Regions from separate parts of the Citrobacter braakii genome, predicted to be linked through region 1. Evidence: predicted binding sites of a transcription regulator. Region 1 holds the regulator's gene; each other region holds the start of a gene.
What was found. Region 1 encodes sigma-54, which starts transcription at its own class of promoters, with help from an activator protein. Its sites were predicted from a motif close to GTTGGCACANNTTTCGCTNT; they were not measured.
Positions count from the first base shown of each region.

Region 2: a site for sigma-54 is predicted at 2,558-2,577, ahead of glnK (P-II family nitrogen regulator). Genes of this name have one in related genera too.
Region 3: a site for sigma-54 is predicted at 943-962, ahead of hypA (hydrogenase maturation nickel metallochaperone HypA). Genes of this name have one in related genera too.
Region 4: a site for sigma-54 is predicted at 909-928, ahead of glnA (glutamate--ammonia ligase). Genes of this name have one in related genera too.

Region 1 is NZ_CP045771.1:1,501,048-1,506,284, forward strand. Features, by position in the region: gene rapZ (RNase adapter RapZ) at 1-595, opposite strand, end outside; gene ptsN (PTS IIA-like nitrogen regulatory protein PtsN) at 641-1,132, opposite strand; gene hpf (ribosome hibernation promoting factor) at 1,216-1,503, opposite strand; gene rpoN (RNA polymerase factor sigma-54) at 1,526-2,959, opposite strand; gene lptB (LPS export ABC transporter ATP-binding protein) at 3,006-3,731, opposite strand; gene lptA (lipopolysaccharide ABC transporter substrate-binding protein LptA) at 3,738-4,286, opposite strand; gene lptC (LPS export ABC transporter periplasmic protein LptC) at 4,255-4,830, opposite strand; gene kdsC (3-deoxy-manno-octulosonate-8-phosphatase KdsC) at 4,827-5,237, opposite strand, start outside.
Region 2 is NZ_CP045771.1:4,671,022-4,676,258, reverse strand. Features, by position in the region: gene GFC06_RS22090 (SmdA family multidrug ABC transporter permease/ATP-binding protein) at 1-601, shown strand, start outside; gene GFC06_RS22085 (SmdB family multidrug efflux ABC transporter permease/ATP-binding protein) at 594-2,372, shown strand; gene glnK (P-II family nitrogen regulator) at 2,629-2,967, shown strand; gene amtB (ammonium transporter AmtB) at 2,999-4,285, shown strand; gene tesB (acyl-CoA thioesterase II) at 4,335-5,195, opposite strand.
Region 3 is NZ_CP045771.1:2,074,013-2,079,249, forward strand. Features, by position in the region: gene hypB (hydrogenase nickel incorporation protein HypB) at 1-491, opposite strand, end outside; gene hypA (hydrogenase maturation nickel metallochaperone HypA) at 544-915, opposite strand; gene hycA (formate hydrogenlyase regulator HycA) at 1,114-1,572, shown strand; gene hycB (formate hydrogenlyase subunit HycB) at 1,714-2,325, shown strand; gene hycC (formate hydrogenlyase subunit 3) at 2,322-4,148, shown strand; gene GFC06_RS09670 (respiratory chain complex I subunit 1 family protein) at 4,151-5,074, shown strand; gene hycE (formate hydrogenlyase subunit HycE) at 5,092-5,237, shown strand, end outside.
Region 4 is NZ_CP045771.1:835,570-840,806, forward strand. Features, by position in the region: gene typA (ribosome-dependent GTPase TypA) at 1-634, opposite strand, end outside; gene glnA (glutamate--ammonia ligase) at 1,015-2,424, shown strand; gene glnL (nitrogen regulation protein NR(II)) at 2,628-3,677, shown strand; gene glnG (nitrogen regulation protein NR(I)) at 3,689-5,098, shown strand; gene GFC06_RS03830 (YshB family small membrane protein) at 5,211-5,237, shown strand, end outside.

The DNA.
Region 1 (5,237 bases):
TCATCGGGCGCAGCTTCGGATCCCAGTGCGGGTTAGGCAGGAAGCGCACGTCAAAGACGTAATCCGCGTCAATTGGGATACCGTGTTTGAAACCAAAGGATTCGAATACCATCGTCAATTCGCGTTCACGCTTGCCCAGCAGGCGGGTACGCAACATTTCCGCCAGTTCGTGCACGGACATTTCGGAGGTATCCACGATCAGGTCAGCACGAGAGCGCAGAGGCTCCAGCAAATCGCTTTCCTTATCGATAGCGCTCTCCAGAGATAAGTTCTTGCTGGAAAGAGGATGCAGGCGACGCGTGTCGCTGTAGCGGCGAATCAGGGTGTTACGATCGGCGTCAAGGAACAGCAACTGTGGTGAGAAGCCTTCAGGCAGATTGTTCATTGCCTGCTCGAAAATCTCTGGGGACTCAGGCATGTTGCGCACATCAATGCTGACGGCCGCAGAAATCTGGCGATCGGCCAGAGTACGAGCCAGATCGGGCAACAGCACTACGGGAAGGTTATCCACGCAGTAAAAACCCATATCTTCCAGCGCTCGCAGGGCGACAGATTTTCCTGACCCCGAACGACCGCTGACGATCATCAGTACCATGTACTGTTTCTCCTCACAACGACAAAAAAGGATGCCATTGGGTTGTTATGCTTCATCCAGTCCACCTTCGGTGTCCGTGATGATTTGATACAACTCCTGGTCACTCTGTGCTGCGCGCAGGCGGCGGCAGATGGTTTTATCGGCCAGACGTTTGGCGACCAGCGACAACGTATGCAAATGCGTCTTGGTTTGGTCTGCCGGAACCAGCAGGGCGAAAAGCAGATCGACGGGTTGATTATCAATGGCGTCGAAAGCAATTGGCGTTTCAAGTTGCACAAACACGCCAACTGCGCGCATCGTGTCTTCTTCCAGCTTTCCGTGCGGGATAGCAATTCCATTACCGATGCCGGTACTGCCCATTTTTTCACGCGTCAGAATGGCTTCAAATACCACCTGAGAGGGCAAGCTGAGCTGTTTTGCCGCCAGTTCGCTGATGATTTCCAGCGCGCGTTTCTTGCTTTGGCAGTGAACGCCAGCGCGTGTACATTCCTGGTTAAGAACATTGCTCAGTTGTAGAGTCGTATCGTTATTTGTCATAATTTCACCTAAGCGCTAACTGTACAAATGGCCCGTTGTGCTACACAACAGGCCGTCCTGCACCCGCTAACTGCCCGGACAAGTTAGTGCTGTTTCAGTTTATCTTTATGTTTTGTTAACTGCCGAGCCAGTTTATCAATTAAACCGTCAATGGCGGCGTACATATCCTGACCTTCCGCGCTGGCATGAATTTCGCCACCGTTCACATGCAGTGTTGCATCCGAGATATGTGTCACCTTCTCCACTTTCAACACAATATAGACCTGATTAATCCGGTCGAAATATTGTTCTAGCTTGGCGAATTTTGTATTAACAAAATCGCGTAAGGCTTCAGTGATTTCGACGTTGTTTCCAGTGATGTTGAGCTGCATAGTGTCTTCCTTATCGGTTGGGTCAGACCAGCTGTTTGCGCTGGTTCGACGGCGGAATGGATAAAGACTCTCGGTACTTCGCAACAGTGCGGCGTGCCACCATGATACCCTGTTCTGACAGCATAGAGGTTAACTTGCTGTCACTCAGCGGTTTCGCGGGGTTTTCCGCAGCAATTAATTTCTTCACCAGTGCACGTATAGCTGTGGATGAGGCTTCGCCTCCGCCTTCAGTGTTAACGTGACTGGAAAAGAAATACTTCAATTCAAAAATGCCGCGCGGACTGTGCAGATACTTTTGCGTGGTCACTCGGGAAATGGTCGATTCGTGCATCTCGACGGCCTGGGCGATATCCGCCAGCACCATCGGTTTCATAAACTCTTCGCCTTGATCAAAGAAGGCTTGCTGCTGTTCAACGATGCAGCGACTGACGCGCAGCAGCGTATCATTGCGACTTTCCAGGCTTTTAATCAGCCACTTCGCATCCTGCAGATTGCTACGAATAAACTGGCTGTCAGCATCGTTGCGCGCGCTGTTGCACATGGCGGCGTAGTGCTGGTTAATCTGCAACCGTGGAATGCTGTCGCCGTTGAGTTCGACCACCCAGCGATCGTTATGCTTACGCACCAGTACATCCGGAATAACGTATTCTGGCTCCCCGGTCTGGATAGACTGCCCAGGTCTGGGGTCCAGGGACTGAATAAGATTGACGGCTTCTTTCAGCACATCTTCTTTCAGCCGGGTTACGCGCATCAGCGTGCGGAAGTCATGGTTGGCTAACAGATCGAGGTGATCGCTGATGATCAGGCGCGCTTCTTCCAGCCACGGCGTGGCTTTATCAAACTGTGAAAGTTGGATCAGTAAGCAGTCGCGGAGATCTTTGGCCGCCACGCCTACGGGATCAAAACGCTGAATGCGTTTAAGCACGGCTTCGATTTCGTCCATGCCGACGTCGTCATCGCCCATGCTTTCGAGAATATCGTCCAGGATTACGGTGAGATAACCGGTTTCGTCTACCGCATCAACAATGGATGTCGCAATCGCGCGATCGGTATCCGAGAACGGGGTCAGCTCCACTTGCCACATCAGGTAATCCTGCAGCGATTGCGTGGTCTCACCCTGATACACAGGCAGTTCGTCGTCGATGTAATCCCCGCTGGTGCCAGAAGGCGTACCGGCGGTGTAAATTTCATCCCAACTGGCGTCAAGCGGCAGCTCCTCTGGCATCTCTTTTTGTTCGAGAGCATCTGCGGTGTCGAGGGATTCGCTGTCCTGTTTTTCCTGGGTATCAATTTCGTCGTGAAGATCGGTTTGCTCGAGCAGTGGGTTACTTTCCAGCGCTTGCTGAAGTTCTTGCTGAAGTTCCAGCGTGGACAGCTGCAACAGACGGATAGCCTGTTGTAGCTGAGGCGTCATCGCCAGTTGTTGGCTAAGCCTGAGTTGCAAACCTTGCTTCATGTTCAGAGTTGTTCTCTCCTGCGGTGACGTGAAGTCTTCTACCCTATCAGAGTCTGAAGTCTTCCCCAAGGTATACGCGTTTAACGTGCTCATCCTGCAGTATTTCTGTTGGCGTGCCATGCGCGATCAGGTGGCCCTGACTCACGATGTAGGCGCGCTCACACACTGCCAGCGTTTCGCGAACGTTATGGTCGGTAATCAGCACCCCAAGCCCGCTGTCGCGCAGGTGTTCGATGATCCGTTTGATATCAATAACGGAAATCGGGTCAACACCGGCAAACGGTTCATCCAGCAGGATAAATTTCGGATTCGCGGCCAGTGCGCGGGCGATCTCCACGCGGCGTCGTTCACCACCGGAGAGCGACTGTCCCATGCTGTCACGCAGGTGTTCGATGTGGAACTCTTCCATCAGCTCGTTGGCGCGATCTTCCCGCTGCTCGCTGGTAAGATCGTCACGAATTTGCAGCACCGCCATCAGGTTATCAAACACGCTCAGGCGACGGAAAATAGACGCTTCCTGCGGCAAGTAGCCGATGCCGCGACGCGCGCGCGCATGCAGAGGCAGTAGGCTGATGTCTTCGTCATCAATGATAATGTTGCCCGCATCACGTGGGACAATGCCGACCACCATGTAAAAGGTCGTTGTCTTGCCCGCACCGTTAGGACCGAGCAGACCGACGATCTCCCCGGAGTTGACGGTCAGACTGACATCTTCCACCACACGGCGGCCCTTATAGGCTTTTGCAAGGTTCTTTGCAGTTAATGTTGCCATAACGAATCAGTTACCTTTTTTCTCTGCCGGAGCCTTGTTTTTGTCCTGCAACTGCGACGGTACCAGAACGGTGGTGACGCGTTTGCCTTTATCGCTGAAGGCCTGCATTTTCTGCTCTTTCACCAGATAGGTGATCTTATCGCCTGTGATGTTGCTATCGAGCTGTTCCAGGTAAGCCTTACCGGTGAGAACGACGAAGTCTTTCGCCAGTTCATAATGCATGTGTGAGGCGTGGCCTTTAACCGGTTTACCGTTGTCCTGCATCTGGTAAAAGGTTGCAGGATTACCATAGCCATCAATGACTTCTTTACCGTCTTCACCGCCAGGGCGGGTCACGACGACTTTATCGGCGTTAATTTTGATGGTGCCCTGAGTCACAATCACATTGCCAGTAAAGGTCACTACATTGCCTTGCATATCAAGAGACTGCTGGTCCGACTCAATGTGAATCGGCTGCTCGGTATCGCCGGTAACGGCGAATGCCGGGATGCTGGCGGCCAGAAGTGAGCTGGCAAGCACAAGATTAAGGCTGAGTTTGTTTGTTTTGGATTTCATATGAGGTTCTAACCTTTTCAATCAGCTCGGCGTTCTTGCTGCGTAAGTTGCCGCGCATCTTCAGTCCGCTGGAGTTAAATGTTGTGCCATATAACGTGACGAGATCATCGGAAGTGACGTCTTGTGTCACCAGGTTAATCTGGGCGTTATCGGTCGTCATTCTGCGTAGTTGAGAGTCGGGCACCAGGGCGTTGACCTCAACATGGCCGTACAGATATAGCATCCGATCGTTGGTCAATTTGGCTTTATCAGCTTTGATCGTCCAGGTCGGTACTTTATCCTTATCAAATGTGGTTAATACCGGTTGAGTAAACCACGAAACCGCTTGTTCCGAATAATATTCAACGTTTTGCGCGATCAAGTGATAGCTCAGTGCGCCTTCGGGACTATACACAACGGTATCAGTATGTTCGCTCTTATAGGTTGGCTCGTTGTTATTTACGACGACCTCAGCGGTGTCGTCTTTGTCTGCCAGATTAATACCAATCATCACAAGGACAGCCAGCGACAGTAGAATGATAACCCAACGTCTGGTTTTGCTCATATCGATTGCCCTTTGGCCTCGTCCAGTTTGCCCTGCGCCAGGAGTAATAAATCGCAGACTTCACGTACCGCGCCGCGTCCCCCATCGATGCGGGTGACATAATCGGCCCGCGGGATCAGCAAAGGATGAGCATCCGCCACCGCCACGCTTAATCCCACTTGCGCCATCACCGGCCAGTCGATCAGATCATCGCCAACGTACGCAACATTTTCAGGAGCGATCGCCAGTTTGCTAAGGAGATCGTTAAAGGCGACCAGTTTGTCTGACTGCCCCTGATACAAATGCGTGATCCCCAATGTGGCACAGCGATCTTCTACAAGTTTAGCCTTTCGTCCGGTAATAATGGCAACCTCGATACCGGAAGTGAGCGCACAGCGAATTCCGTAACCATCGCGGACGTTAAAAGC
Region 2 (5,237 bases), 1.7 Mb from region 1:
CGATGTGCGCTTTCATGATATCCCCTTAACGCGATTACAACTGGATAGCTGGCGCAGCCGGCTGGCAGTTGTCAGCCAGACGCCATTCCTGTTTTCGGATACCGTTGGCAATAACATCGCGTTAGGACGCCCTCAGGCCACGCAGGAAGAGATCGAGTATGTGGCACGCCTTGCCAGCGTTCATGAGGATATTTTACGTCTTCCGCAGGGCTACGACACCGAAGTTGGCGAACGTGGGGTGATGCTGTCTGGTGGGCAAAAACAGCGTATTTCTATCGCTCGAGCGCTACTCCTGAACGCTGAAATCTTGATTCTGGATGATGCGCTGTCGGCGGTAGATGGTCGTACCGAGCATCAGATCCTGCATAACCTGCGCCAGTGGGGCGAAGGCAGAACCGTCATTATTAGCGCCCACCGTTTATCGGCCCTGACGGAAGCCAGTGAGATTATCGTGATGCAGCATGGGCATATTGCCCAGCGCGGCGAGCATGATGCGTTAGTGCAGCAGCCTGGCTGGTATCGCGATATGTACCGCTATCAGCAACTGGAAGCGGCGCTGACTGATGCACCAGAGATAAACGAGGAGGCGGCTAATGCGTAGTTTTGGGCAATTATGGCCGACCCTGAAAAGATTGCTGGCGTATGGCTCTCCATGGCGAAAACAGCTGGCTATTGCGGTAGTCATGCTCTGGGTGGCGGCTGCGGCGGAAGTCAGCGGTCCGCTGCTGATTAGCTATTTTATCGATAACATGGTGGCGAAGAATAATCTGCCGCTGGCGATGGTCGCCGGGCTGGTTGCGGCATATATCGGTCTACAACTGCTGGCGGCTGGCCTGCATTACGCGCAGTCATTGCTGTTTAACCAGGCGGCAGTTGGCGTAGTACAACAGTTGCGCACCGACGTAATGGACGCTGCGCTGCGCCAGCCGCTCAGCGCCTTTGATACTCAACCTGTCGGGCAGCTAATCTCCCGCGTGACCAACGACACTGAAGTTATTCGCGACCTGTACGTGACGGTGGTAGCAACGGTCCTGCGCAGCGCGGCATTAATTGGCGCCATGCTGGTAGCGATGTTCAGCCTTGAGTGGCGTATGGCGCTAGTGGCGATGGCCATTTTCCCGGCCGTGCTGGTGGTGATGGTGATTTATCAACGCTACAGCACCCCGATTGTGCGCCGGGTTCGCGCTTATCTGGCGGATATTAACGATGGCTTTAACGAAGTCATCAACGGCATGAGTGTTATCCAGCAGTTCCGCCAGCAGGCGCGATTTGGCGAGAGAATGGGCGAAGCAAGCCGCTCGCACTATATGGCGCGTATGCAGACCCTGCGACTGGATGGTTTTTTGTTGCGCCCGCTGCTTAGCCTTTTCTCGGCGCTGATCCTCTGCGGATTGCTGATGCTGTTCAGTTTTACCTCTGGCAGCTCGATCGAGGTTGGCGTGCTGTACGCGTTTATCAGCTACCTCGGCCGTTTGAACGAACCGCTGATCGAGTTGACCACTCAGCAATCAATGTTGCAGCAGGCGGTTGTCGCCGGTGAGCGAGTGTTCGAACTGATGGATGGGCCACGTCAGCGCTATGGTGAAGATGAGCGGCCGCTAAAGAGCGGGGACATTGAGGTGGATAACGTTTCATTTGCCTATCGCGACGACAATCTGGTGCTGCAAAATATCAGTTTGTCCGTGCCTTCGCGCAGCTTTGTGGCTTTGGTCGGACACACCGGCAGTGGTAAAAGCACGCTCGCCAGCCTGTTGATGGGTTACTACCCGCTGACGCAGGGGGAAATCCGCCTTGATGGACGGCCGCTGTCTTCACTGAGCCACGGTGCGTTACGTCAGGGCATCGCCATGGTGCAGCAGGATCCGGTGGTGATGGCAGATACCTTCCTGGCGAACGTTACGCTGGGCCGCGATATCTCAGAAGAGCGGGTATGGCAGGCGCTGGAGACCGTGCAACTGGCTGAACTGGCGCGAGGTCTGAGCGAGGGGATTCATACCCGTCTGGGCGAGCAGGGCAATAATCTCTCCGTTGGTCAAAAACAGCTGCTGGCGTTGGCGCGGGTGTTGGTTGAAACGCCACAGGTGTTGATCCTCGACGAAGCCACGGCCAGTATTGACTCCGGTACTGAACAGGCCATTCAGCAAGCTCTGGCGGCGGTACGTGAACACACCACGCTGGTGGTGATTGCGCATCGGTTATCGACGATTGTCGATGCGGACACCATTCTGGTGCTGCATCGCGGTCAGGCGGTGGAGCGTGGTACGCACCAGCAATTACTGGCGGCGCAAGGCCGTTACTGGCAGATGTATCAGCTACAGTTGGCGGGTGAAGAGTTAGCCGCCAGCACGCAAGACGATTCTGTTATCGCCTGATGGCGCGGCGCTTATCCGGTCTGGGGCCAGCACGGTCTCGTAGGCCGGGTAAGGCGTTTACGCTGCCATCCGGCAATCAACAATCTGGTGCAAAAATGTAACGCACTATGCACCGTTATAGTGCGTTTTTTCTTTTCCTCTCCCGGAAGTACCCTGAGAACCTGAATCATCCCGCCTTTTTCATTCCTGGCACATCCCTTGCAATATTCCTCTCGTGTATCTGCAGCCACTACTGAATTCTGACTGGAGGGGATCTATGAAGCTGGTTACCGTGGTAATCAAACCGTTCAAACTGGAAGACGTCCGTGAAGCATTGTCGTCTATTGGTATTCAGGGGCTGACCGTCACCGAAGTGAAGGGGTTTGGCCGACAGAAAGGTCATGCTGAGCTGTACCGTGGGGCTGAATATAGCGTCAATTTTCTGCCGAAGGTGAAGATTGATGTGGCGATTGCCGACGACCAACTGGATGGCGTGATTGATGTCATCAGTAAGGCGGCATACACCGGAAAAATTGGCGACGGCAAAATCTTCGTCGCCGAGCTGCAACGTGTGATTCGTATTCGTACCGGCGAAGCCGACGAAGCCGCACTGTAACGTCTGGCACACAGTGATAGGAAACCAAAAAATGAAGATAGCAACGATGAAAACAGGTATTGCTTCACTGGCGCTGCTGCCGGGACTGGCGATGGCGGCACCGGCGGTTGCGGATAAAGCGGATAACGCTTTTATGATGATCTGTACCGCGCTGGTGCTGTTTATGACCATCCCTGGCATTGCGCTGTTCTACGGCGGTTTGATTCGCGGTAAGAACGTGCTGTCGATGCTGACTCAGGTTACGGTGACATTTGCTCTGGTTTGTATTTTATGGGTGGTTTATGGCTACTCACTGGCCTTCGGCGAAGGTAATAATTTCTTCGGCAACTTCAACTGGGTATTGCTGAAGAATATTGCGCTGACGGCGGTAACGGGGAGCTTCTACCAGTACATTCACGTTGCTTTTCAGGGCTCGTTCGCCTGCATCACCGTTGGGCTAATCGTCGGTGCGCTGGCTGAACGTATTCGCTTCTCCGCGGTGCTGATTTTTGTGGTGGTATGGTTAACGCTGTCGTACATCCCCATTGCCCATATGGTCTGGGGCGGCGGCTTGCTGGCTTCCCACGGCGCGCTGGATTTTGCTGGTGGAACGGTTGTACACATCAACGCGGCGATTGCCGGTCTGGTAGGCGCGTATCTGATTGGCAAACGTGTCGGTTTTGGCAAAGAAGCTTTTAAACCGCATAACCTGCCGATGGTCTTCACCGGTACCGCTATTCTCTACATTGGTTGGTTTGGCTTTAACGCTGGTTCAGCGGGTACGGCAAATGAAATCGCCGCACTGGCCTTCGTCAATACCGTGGTCGCCACCGCTGCAGCCATCCTCGGATGGATCTTCGGTGAATGGGCGCTGCGTGGTAAACCGTCTCTGCTGGGCGCCTGCTCTGGTGCCATTGCGGGTCTGGTGGGCGTAACACCTGCATGTGGCTATATCGGTGTCGGCGGCGCGCTGATTATCGGTGTCGTTGCGGGTCTGGCAGGCCTGTGGGGCGTGACCATGCTGAAGCGTTTTCTGCGTGTGGACGATCCGTGTGACGTGTTTGGCGTTCACGGCGTGTGCGGCATTGTCGGCTGTATCCTGACCGGAGTTTTCGCTGCCAGCTCTTTGGGAGGCGTGGGCTTTGCCGAGGGCGTGACCATGGGGCATCAGCTGCTGGTGCAACTGGAAAGCGTGGCTATCACCATCGTCTGGTCCGGCGTGGTGGCTTTCATTGGCTATAAGCTGGCGGATATGACGGTGGGTTTGCGCGTACCGGAAGAGCAGGAGCGCGAAGGTCTGGATGTAAACAGTCACGGCGAGAACGCTTACAACGCCTGATTCTCAATTTGCCGGATGGCAACGCTTTTGCGCCACCATCCGGTAATTCTCAATTGCGATTACGCATTACCCCTTCCTGTACGGTAGAAGCGACCAGCACGCCATCCTGGGTATAAAACTCTCCGCGTACAAAGCCCCGGGCACCGGATGCCGAAGTACTCTCGACGTTATACAGCAGCCATTCATTGATATTAAACGGACGGTGGAACCACATGGAATGGTCAATGGTGGCGATCTGAATCCCTTTTTCCAGGAAGCCAATCCCATACGGTTGCAGCGCAACAGGCAGGAAGTTCAGGTCTGAGGCATAACCCAGCAGATACTGATGGACGCGCAGATCGTCCTGCAGCACGCCGTTAGCTCGGATCCATACCTGGCGCGTCGGAGGTGCGACGTGACCTTTTAGGGGGTTATGAAACTCGACAGGGCGTACTTCCAACGGACGATCGTTGATAAATTTTTCTTTCAACAGCGGCGGCAGCAAATGCGCCACTGAGCGGGCAATTTCCGTTTCTGATTTCAGCTCATCGGGACCCGGCGCATCCGGCATGGTTTTCTGATGTTCAAATCCGTCTTCCGGTGCCTGAAAAGAGGCGGTCATGTAAAAAATGGGTTTACCATTCTGGATCGCAGCAACTCGGCGCGCGCTGAAGCTGTTACCATCACGCAGGACTTCCACATCATAGATGATGGGCTTTTGGCTATCGCCGGGGCGTAAAAAGTAGCTGTGAAAAGAGTGTACCAGACGCTCTTCCGGTACGGTTTCTTTTGCGGCATATAGCGCCTGACCGACAACCTGTCCCCCAAAAACCTGACGTAACCCTAAGTCTTCACTTTGGCCCCGAAAGAGTCCTTCTTCAATTTTTTCCAGATTTAACAATGTCAGCAAATTTTTCAGTGCCAGACTCATACGTGCTCTCCAGGTGATATCGATGTCGCAGCGAGGTAGGCA
Region 3 (5,237 bases), 570 kb from region 1:
TTACCGGTGTTGACCTGGATGGCGGGCGTACCTGTGGCGCGAATACGGGCGGCATCGTTAACCGTCTGCTGGTCGCCTTCAATGACGGCGCAAGGCACGCTGTCTTTGAGCTTCATCAGCGTTTCGGTCAGCAGCGTGGTTTTACCGGAGCCTGGGCTTGAGACAAGGTTTAATACCAGATGTTGACGGGCAGCAAAGCGGGCGCGGTTGCGCTCAGCCAGACGGTTGTTTTTATCCAGCACGTCAATTTCCACTTCCAGCATCCGGCGTTGACTCATGCCTGGTGCGTGGGTGCCTGCTTCACCGTGACCGTAATGCAAATCGCCTTCTTCAGTCTGGCTCGGTGTGAAATTGGAGGTCTTCACCCCGGTAATATTCAGCGCCGGACGAGCCGCTGGGGCAAATGGCGCGCTGCGAAACGCCGAGTGGGGATTATGCTCATCACCCTCTATATAAAGGTTGCCTTCAGCGCAACCACATGTCGTACACATCGCTCACTCCTGATTTATTACTTGCGATACTTCAGTTGCCGGATGATGACGCTTAGGCGTCGGCATCCGGCGCTGGAGTTTCATCTATTTCAATACGTCGAATCTGTAAGCCGTCATCGGCCACAATTCTCAGCATATCGCTGTTGCATTGCGGACATCTGCGCACGCGTTGCGTCAGTAAGGTGACGTATTGCTGACAAGATTCGCACCAACATTCGGCTTCTTGTTCTTCGAGGTGGAGTTTACAACCTTCTGCAAGGGTCCCGCGGCATACCAGATCAAAACAAAAGGCGAGAGCGCTGGTTTCTACGCAAGAAAATGCGCCAATTTTGAGCCAGACCCCAGTTACTCGTTGAGCACCGTATTGCGTGGCCTGTTGTTCAATCAATTCCAGTGCCCGTTGGCAGAGGGTTATTTCGTGCATACCGCCTCCTGTGAAGTTGCCGTATTAAAAGCAATAAACATGCCAGCTTGAATTTTTTCGATCGTGACAATGACGACGATGACGAAATGACATGTCGTCACCGCTCTTTGATTTTTTATCTATATGAAAATCAAGGTTTTTAATTTTGGCATGAAATGTGCTTAAAGCTGTTCATCTCTGCTAAACGGGTAACCTGACATGACTATTTGGGAAATAAGCGAAAAAGCCGATTACATCGCTGAACGGCATCGTCGCCTACAGGACCAGTGGCGTATTTACTGCAACTCGCTGGTTCAGGGGATCACCCTGTCAAAAGCGCGTTTGCATCATGCAATGAGCTGCGCACCGGACAAGGATCTCTGCTTCGTCCTTTTTGAACACTTCACTATCTACGTCACGCTGGCGGACGGCTTTAACAGCCACACCATCGAGTACTACGTTGAAACGAAAGACGGTGATGATAAGCAACTGATTGCACAGGCTGAGTTGACCATCGACGGTAAGGTTGATGAGCGTATCAGCAACCGCGATCGCGAGCAGGTGCTGGAGCACTATCTCGAAAAAATCGCCACCGTCTACGACAGCCTCTATACCGCGGTTGAAAACAATATGCCGGTGAATTTAAGCCAACTGATTGAGGGACATAGCCCGGCTTAAGCCTTGGGTGTGCCCACTTTTGTCATGATGCACTTTCATACTGCGTCACGACGTTTAGGGAATGGGCATGTCGAAAAATGTCGAAATGACATTTTCCAGACATGTTTTCGTCAAAAATGACTATCACCTGAGGAATGCCTGGTGAATCGTTTTGTAATTGCTGACTCCACTCTTTGCATCGGCTGCCACACCTGTGAAGCCGCCTGCTCAGAGACACATCGCCAGCATGGCCTGCAGTCAATGCCGCGCCTGAAAGTGATGTTAAATGAAAAAGAATCCGCCCCGCAGCTTTGCCACCATTGCGAAGATGCGCCTTGCGCCACCGTTTGTCCGGTTAATGCGATTAATCGCGTTGATGGTGCCGTGCAGCTGAATGAAAGCCTGTGTGTAAGCTGCAAACTGTGCGGGATCGCCTGTCCGTTTGGCGCGATTGAGTTTTCCGGTAGCCGTCCGCTGCATATCCCGGCAAACGCCAATACGCCAAAAGCGCCTCCGGCTCCGCCAGCGCCTGCCCGCGTGAGCACGTTGCTGGACTGGGTTCCGGGTATTCGTGCCATCGCGGTGAAATGCGATCTGTGTAGTTTTGACGAGCTTGGTCCGGCCTGTGTACGCATGTGCCCGACCAAAGCCCTGCACCTGGTGAGTAACGTGGATATTGCCCGCGCCAGCAAACGTAAGCGTGAGCTGACTTTCAATACCGACTTCGGCGATCTCACCTTGTTTCAGCAGGCTCAGAGTGGGGATGCAAAATGAGCGCAATTTCACTGATTAACAGCGGCGTAGCCTGGTTTACGGCGGCTGCGGTTCTGGCATTTCTGTTTTCATTTCATAAACCGCTGAGCGGCTGGATTGCCGGGGTTGGCGGTGCGGTTGGCAGCCTGTGTACAGCGGCTGCGGGTTTCACCGTACTGACTAATGCTCTGGCGGTAAGCGGTGTGATGCCATTTATTGGTCACAGTGTGCAAATTACCCCGTTGAACGCTATCTGGCTGATTACATTGGGCCTGTGCGGCCTGTTTGTCAGCCTGTACAACATTGACTGGCATCGTCATCCGCAGGTAAAAGCCAACGGGCTGCTGGTGAATCTGCTGATGGCCGCGGCGGTATGTGCGGTGGTTGCCAGCAACCTCGGAACGCTGGTGGTGATGGCGGAAATCATGGCGCTGTGTGCCGTGTTCCTCACCGGCTGCAGCAAAGAGGGCAAACTGTGGTTTGCGCTGGGCCGCGTTGGCACGCTACTGCTGGCTATTGCCTGCTACCTGGTGTGGCAACGCTACGGCACCCTGGAGCTGCGCCTGCTTGACCTGCGCACTCAGGAGCTGCCGCTCGGGTCTGATATCTGGCTGCTGGGCGTGGCGGGTTTTGGCCTGCTGGCCGGGATTATTCCGCTGCACGGATGGGTGCCACAGGCACACGCCAATGCCAGCGCACCGGCTGCGGCGCTGTTCTCTACCGTCGTCATGAAGGTGGGGCTGCTGGGTATTCTCTCCCTGTCGCTGCTGGGCGGTAATGCGCCGCTGTGGTGGGGCATTACGCTGCTGGTGCTGGGAATGATCACCGCGTTTGTCGGCGGTCTGTATGCGCTGATGGAACACAACATTCAGCGTCTTCTGGCATACCACACGCTGGAAAACATCGGCATTATTCTGCTGGGGCTGGGCGCTGGCGTAACCGGAATTTCCCTGAATCAACCTGCGCTGATTGCGCTGGGTTTGACCGGCGGTCTGTACCACCTGGTAAACCACAGCCTGTTCAAAAGCGTTCTGTTCCTGGGCGCAGGCAGCATCTGGTTCCGTACCGGTCATCGTGATATCGAAAAACTGGGCGGTATCGGTAAACGTATGCCGGTTATCTCTCTGGCGATGCTGGTTGGCCTGATGGCGATGGCCGCACTGCCGCCGCTGAACGGTTTTGCCGGTGAGTGGGTTATCTACCAGTCCTTCTTTAAGCTTGGCAACAGCGGTGCTTTTGTCGGTCGTCTGTTAGGACCGTTGCTGGCGGTAGGACTGGCGATTACCGGCGCGCTGGCGGTGATGTGTATGGCGAAAGTCTATGGCGTTACGTTCCTTGGCGCACCGCGCACGAAGGAAGCTGAAAATGCCTGCTGCGCGCCAATCCTGATGGGCGTTAGCGTAGTCGCGTTGGCTATCTGCTGCGTGATTGGGGGCGTTGCTGCGCCGTGGCTGCTGCCGATGATCTCCGCTGCCGTTCCGCTGCCGCTGGAAACCGCGAACACCACCGTTTCTCAGCCAATGATCACGCTGCTGCTGATCGCATGTCCGCTGTTGCCGTTCATCATCATGGCGATTTTCAAAGGCAACCGTCTGCCATCGCGTTCACGCGGTGCGGCATGGGTGTGTGGTTACGATCACGAGCAGTCAATGGTCATTACCGCACACGGTTTTGCCATGCCGGTGAAAGAAGCCTTTGCGCCGGTACTCAAACTGCGCAAATGGCTGAATCCGGTATCACTGGTTCCGGGCTGGCAGAATGCGGCTGCACCGGTGCTGTTCCGTCGCCTGGCGCTGATTGAGCTGGCGGTACTGGTGGTGATTGTGGTTTCACGAGGAGCCTGAGAATGAGTGTTCTATATCCGTTAATTCAGGCGCTGGTGCTGTTTGCCGTTGCGCCGCTGCTGTCCGGTATTACCCGCGTGGCACGTGCGCGTTTGCACAATCGCCGCGGTCCGGGCGTTTTGCAGGAATACCGCGACATTATCAAACTGCTGGGCCGTCAGAGCATTGCGCCTGCGGACTCCAGTTGGGTTTTCCGCCTGACGCCGTTTGTGATGGTGGGTGTGATGCTGACTATCGCCACCGCGTTGCCGGTAGTGACCGTTGGCTCACCGCTGCCGCAACTGGGCGATCTGATCACCTTAATTTACCTGTTCGCCATCGCCCGCTTCTTCTTCTCTATCGCGGGCCTGGATACCGGTAGCCCGTTTACCGCTATTGGCGCCAGCCGCGAAGCGATGCTCGGCGTGCTGGTTGAACCTATCCTGCTGCTGGGTCTGTGGGTTGCGGCGCAGGTTGCTGGCTCAACGCATATCAGCAATATCGCCGATACCATTTATCACTGGCCTGCTGCACGCAGCATTCCGTTGATTCTGGCGCTGTGCGCCTGTGCTTTCGCCACCTTTATCGAAATGGGCAAACTGCCGTTCGATCTGGCAGAGGCAGAGCAGGAGCTGCAGGAAGGTCCATTGACCGAATACAGCGGCAGCGGTTTTGCGGTGCTGAAATGGGGCATTAGCCTTAAGCAACTGGTCGTTCTGCAAATGTTCGTTGGCGTGTTCCTGCCGTGGGGACAGATGGAAACCTTCACCTCGGGTGGGCTGCTGCTGGCACTGGTAATTGCCGTCGTCAAACTGGTTCTCGGCGTGCTGGTCATCGCCCTGTTCGAAAACAGCATGGCGCGTCTGCGTTTTTGTGCCACTTCACGCGTGACCTGGGCCGGTTTTGGGTTTGCGTTTTTAGCGTTCGTCTCCTTGCTGGTGGCGTGATTTAAGAGAGTTTGAGCATGTCTGAAGAAAAATTAGGTCAACAATATCTCGCGGCGCTGCACCAGGCCTTCCCGGGCGTCGTGCTGGATGAAGCCTGGCAGACCAAAGATCAGCTGACGATCACCGTCAAGGTGAACTACCTGCCGGAAGTGGTGGAGTTCCT
Region 4 (5,237 bases), 670 kb from region 1:
GCTGAGAGATTTGCATCTGCAGCGGGCCATCAAGGTCTACGCTTGGAGCCGGAACACGATCAACGATGGTCTGATACAGCGGAGTCATGTCTTCAGCCATATCTTCGTGATCCAGACCTGCGATACCGTTCAGCGCGGAAGCGTAAACGATCGGGAAGTCCAGCTGCTCGTCGGTAGCGTCGAGGTTAACGAACAGGTCAAATACCTGATCAACAACCCAGTCAGGACGCGCGCCAGGGCGGTCAACTTTGTTGATAACAACAATTGGCTTCAGGCCATGGGCAAAGGCTTTTTTGGTCACGAAGCGCGTCTGCGGCATCGGACCATCCATTGCATCCACCACCAGCAGCACGGAGTCGACCATGGACATTACACGTTCAACTTCACCACCGAAGTCGGCGTGCCCTGGGGTATCAACGATGTTGATACGGTAGTCATTCCATTTGATAGCGGTGTTTTTAGCGAGGATGGTAATCCCACGCTCTTTCTCCAAATCGTTGGAGTCCATCACGCGCTCTTGGGTTTCAGCACGTGCATCGAACGTACCGGATTGTTGGAGCAGCTTGTCTACCAGGGTCGTTTTACCATGGTCTACGTGCGCGATGATGGCGATGTTACGCAAATTTTCGATCACAACTTTGCCTCAGGCATTTTAGAAATAGCGCGTTATTGTACACGGATTAATCGCAGTACAAAACAGGATCACAAACATCCTCCGCAAACAAGTATTGCAGAGTTTCTTTGTGATCACATTCACGGAGCGTTAAAAGGGGTAATCTGACATGCTTTGCACCAATATGGTGCTTAATGTTCACATTAAAGCACTATAATGGTGCAATACAACCTTCATGGTGCAGCCCCTTTGCACGATAGTGCGCATGATAACGCCTTTTAGGGGCAATTTAAAAGTTGGCACAGATTTCGCTTTATATTTTTTACGGCGACACGGCCAATTTTTTGCAGAATTGAAGACTTCGTTACCACGACGACCATGACCAATCCGGGAGAGTAAGTATGTCCGCTGAACACGTTTTGACGATGCTGAACGAACACGAAGTGAAGTTTGTTGATTTACGCTTCACTGATACCAAAGGTAAAGAACAGCACGTCACTATTCCTGCTCATCAGGTAAATGCCGAATTCTTTGAAGAAGGCAAAATGTTTGACGGCTCCTCAATCGGTGGCTGGAAAGGCATTAACGAATCAGACATGGTTCTGATGCCAGATGCGTCTACTGCACTCATCGACCCGTTCTATGAAGAGTCCACCCTGATCATCCGTTGCGATATCCTGGAACCAGGTACGCTGCAGGGCTACGACCGCGACCCGCGCTCCATCGCTAAACGCGCTGAAGAGTATCTGCGTTCTACCGGCATCGCAGACACCGTTCTGTTCGGGCCTGAGCCAGAGTTCTTCCTGTTTGACGACATCCGTTTCGGCGCGTCCATTTCCGGTTCCCACGTGGCTATCGATGACATCGAAGGCGCATGGAACTCTTCCACCAAATACGAAGGTGGTAACAAAGGTCACCGTCCTGGCGTGAAAGGCGGTTACTTCCCAGTTCCTCCGGTAGATTCTTCTCAGGACATCCGTTCTACCATGTGTCTGATCATGGAAGAAATGGGCCTGGTTGTTGAAGCGCATCACCACGAAGTGGCGACCGCAGGTCAGAACGAAATCGCGACCCGCTTTAACACCATGACCAAAAAAGCGGACGAAATTCAGATCTACAAATATGTGGTTCACAACGTCGCTCACCGTTTCGGTAAGACCGCGACCTTTATGCCAAAACCTATGTTTGGCGATAACGGTTCCGGTATGCACTGCCACATGTCCCTGTCCAAGAACGGCGTAAACCTGTTCTCTGGCGACAAATATGCGGGTCTGTCTGAGCAGGCGCTGTTCTACATCGGCGGCGTAATCAAACACGCTAAAGCGATCAACGCCCTGGCTAACCCAACCACCAACTCTTACAAGCGTCTGGTCCCAGGCTACGAAGCGCCGGTAATGCTGGCTTACTCTGCCCGTAACCGTTCTGCTTCTATCCGTATTCCGGTAGTGGCTTCTCCGAAAGCGCGTCGTATCGAAGTGCGTTTCCCGGACCCGGCTGCTAACCCGTACCTGTGCTTCGCAGCACTGCTGATGGCTGGCCTTGACGGTATTAAGAACAAGATCCACCCAGGCGAAGCCATGGACAAAAACCTGTACGACCTGCCGCCGGAAGAAGCGAAAGAGATCCCACAGGTTGCTGGTTCTCTGGAAGAAGCACTGAAAGAACTGGATCTGGACCGTGAGTTCCTGACTGCAGGCGGCGTGTTCACCAATGAAGCGATCGATGCGTACATTACGCTGCGTCGCGAAGAAGATGACCGCGTGCGTATGACTCCGCACCCGGTAGAGTTTGAGCTGTACTACAGCGTTTAATTAGTACCAATACTCCGTAGATTTCTTGTTGCGACCCACGCGGCTGTAGCAAGAAAAATATAGAGTCTTTAAGTTGCCGTGGAACTTTTAGCCCATCCCAGGATGGGCTTTTTTCTCCACTAACAACCTGCTTCCTCGCGCTTTTTTGATGTAAAAAGCTATAATGCACTAAATTGGTGCAACACTTTTCAGGAGACTGCTGAATGGCAACCGGCACGCTGCCCGATGCTGGGCAGATCCTCAATTCTTTAATCAACAGCATCTTACTCGTCGACGATGAGCTGGCGGTACATTACGCCAACCCGGCGGCACAACAGCTGCTCGCCCAAAGCTCCCGCAAACTGTTTGGTACCCCACTTCCCGATCTGTTGAGTTATTTCTCCTTAAACATCGGGCTGATGCGAGAGAGCCTGGAAGCAGGCCAGGGCTTTACGGATAACGAAGTGACGCTGGTGATAGATAGCCACTCACACATCCTCTCTGTGACCGCTCAGAGGCTGCCTGATGGCCTTATCCTGCTGGAGATGGCGCCAATGGATAACCAGCGCCGTCTGAGCCAGGAACAGCTCCAGCACGCCCAGCAGATTGCTGCCCGCGATCTGGTGCGCGGCCTGGCGCACGAAATTAAAAATCCGCTGGGTGGATTACGCGGCGCGGCGCAACTACTCAGTAAAGCGCTTCCGGACCCGGCGCTGACCGAATATACCAAAGTCATTATTGAGCAGGCCGACCGCCTGCGTAATCTGGTCGACCGTCTACTGGGACCACAACAGCCGGGAATGCACGTCACAGAAAGTATCCACAAAGTGGCGGAGCGCGTGGTGGCGCTGGTCTCGATGGAGCTGCCGGAAAACGTCACGCTGATTCGTGATTACGACCCGAGTCTGCCTGAATTACTGCACGACCCGGACCAGATCGAGCAGGTTTTGCTGAACATCGTGCGCAATGCTTTACAGGCGCTGGGACCGGAAGGCGGCGAGATTATTCTGCGTACCCGCACCGCGTTTCAGCTCACGCTGCACGGTATGCGTTATCGTCTGGCGGCGCGGATTGATGTTGAGGATAACGGCCCGGGAATTCCCTCGCATTTGCAGGACACGCTGTTCTACCCAATGGTCAGCGGTCGCGAAGGCGGTACCGGCCTTGGATTATCCATCGCCCGTAATTTGATTGATCAACATTCCGGCAAAATTGAATTTACCAGTTGGCCGGGTCATACCGAGTTCTCGGTTTACCTGCCTATCAGGAAATAAAGGTGACGTTTATGCAACGAGGAATAGTCTGGGTAGTTGATGACGATAGTTCCATCCGTTGGGTGCTTGAACGTGCGCTCGCAGGGGCAGGACTAAGCTGCACTACATTTGAGAGTGGTAAAGAGGTACTGGACGCGCTGGCCAGCAAAACGCCAGACGTACTGCTGTCGGATATCCGTATGCCGGGCATGGACGGCCTGACGCTGTTAAAACAGATCAAACAGCGGCATCCGATGCTTCCGGTCATCATAATGACCGCACACTCCGATCTGGATGCTGCCGTCAGCGCCTACCAGCAAGGGGCGTTTGATTATCTGCCCAAACCTTTTGATATTGATGAAGCCGTGGCGCTGGTCGAACGCGCCATCAGCCATTATCAGGAACAGCAGCAGCCGCGTAATATTCAAATCAACGGCCCAACAACCGACATCATCGGCGAAGCACCGGCAATGCAAGACGTCTTTCGCATTATTGGTCGCCTGTCCCGTTCTTCAATCAGCGTATTGATTAACGGAGAGTCCGGGACCGGTAAAGAGCTGGTCGCCCATGCGTTGCACCGTCATAGTCCGCGCGTCAAAGCACCGTTTATCGCGCTGAACATGGCTGCTATTCCGAAAGATTTGATCGAGTCTGAGCTGTTTGGCCATGAAAAAGGGGCGTTTACCGGGGCGAATACGATTCGTCAGGGGCGCTTTGAACAGGCAGACGGCGGCACGCTGTTCCTCGATGAAATTGGCGATATGCCGCTGGACGTGCAGACACGTTTATTGCGCGTATTAGCCGATGGACAGTTTTACCGCGTTGGCGGTTATGCGCCTGTGAAGGTGGACGTACGTATTATCGCCGCCACGCACCAGAACCTGGAACTGCGGGTGCAGGAAGGCAAATTCCGTGAGGACTTATTCCATCGCCTGAACGTCATCCGGGTGCATCTGCCGCCACTGCGCGAACGTCGGGAAGATATCCCACGCCTGGCGCGTCATTTCCTGCAGGAGGCCGCCCGCGAACTGGGAGTAGAAGCCAAGCAATTACACACTGAAACCGAGGCGGCGCTCACCCGTCTGTCATGGCCGGGAAACGTGCGTCAGCTTGAGAATACCTGTCGCTGGTTAACCGTAATGGCCGCCGGACAGGAAGTACTCATTCAGGACTTACCGACCGAACTGTTTGAAACCACCGTGCCTGACGCACCGTCCCATATGCAGCCAGACAGCTGGGCAACCCTGTTGGCACAGTGGGCGGATCGGGCATTACGTTCCGGTCATCAAAACCTGCTTTCAGAGGCTCAACCGGAGATGGAGCGCACGCTGCTGACCACCGCGCTACGTCATACCCAGGGGCATAAACAGGAAGCGGCACGGCTGCTCGGTTGGGGCCGTAATACCTTGACGCGAAAGTTAAAAGAACTCGGAATGGAGTGACGATCGGTCACTGTGTAAAGATTGATAATTGAGCGCAAATTGCTGCTATTTTGCGCTTTACTGTTCCGATGAGTTAAGTATGATCGTGCCCGGCAAACGGGGGGAAGTCATCATGCTGGAATCAATGATAAATCTGCTA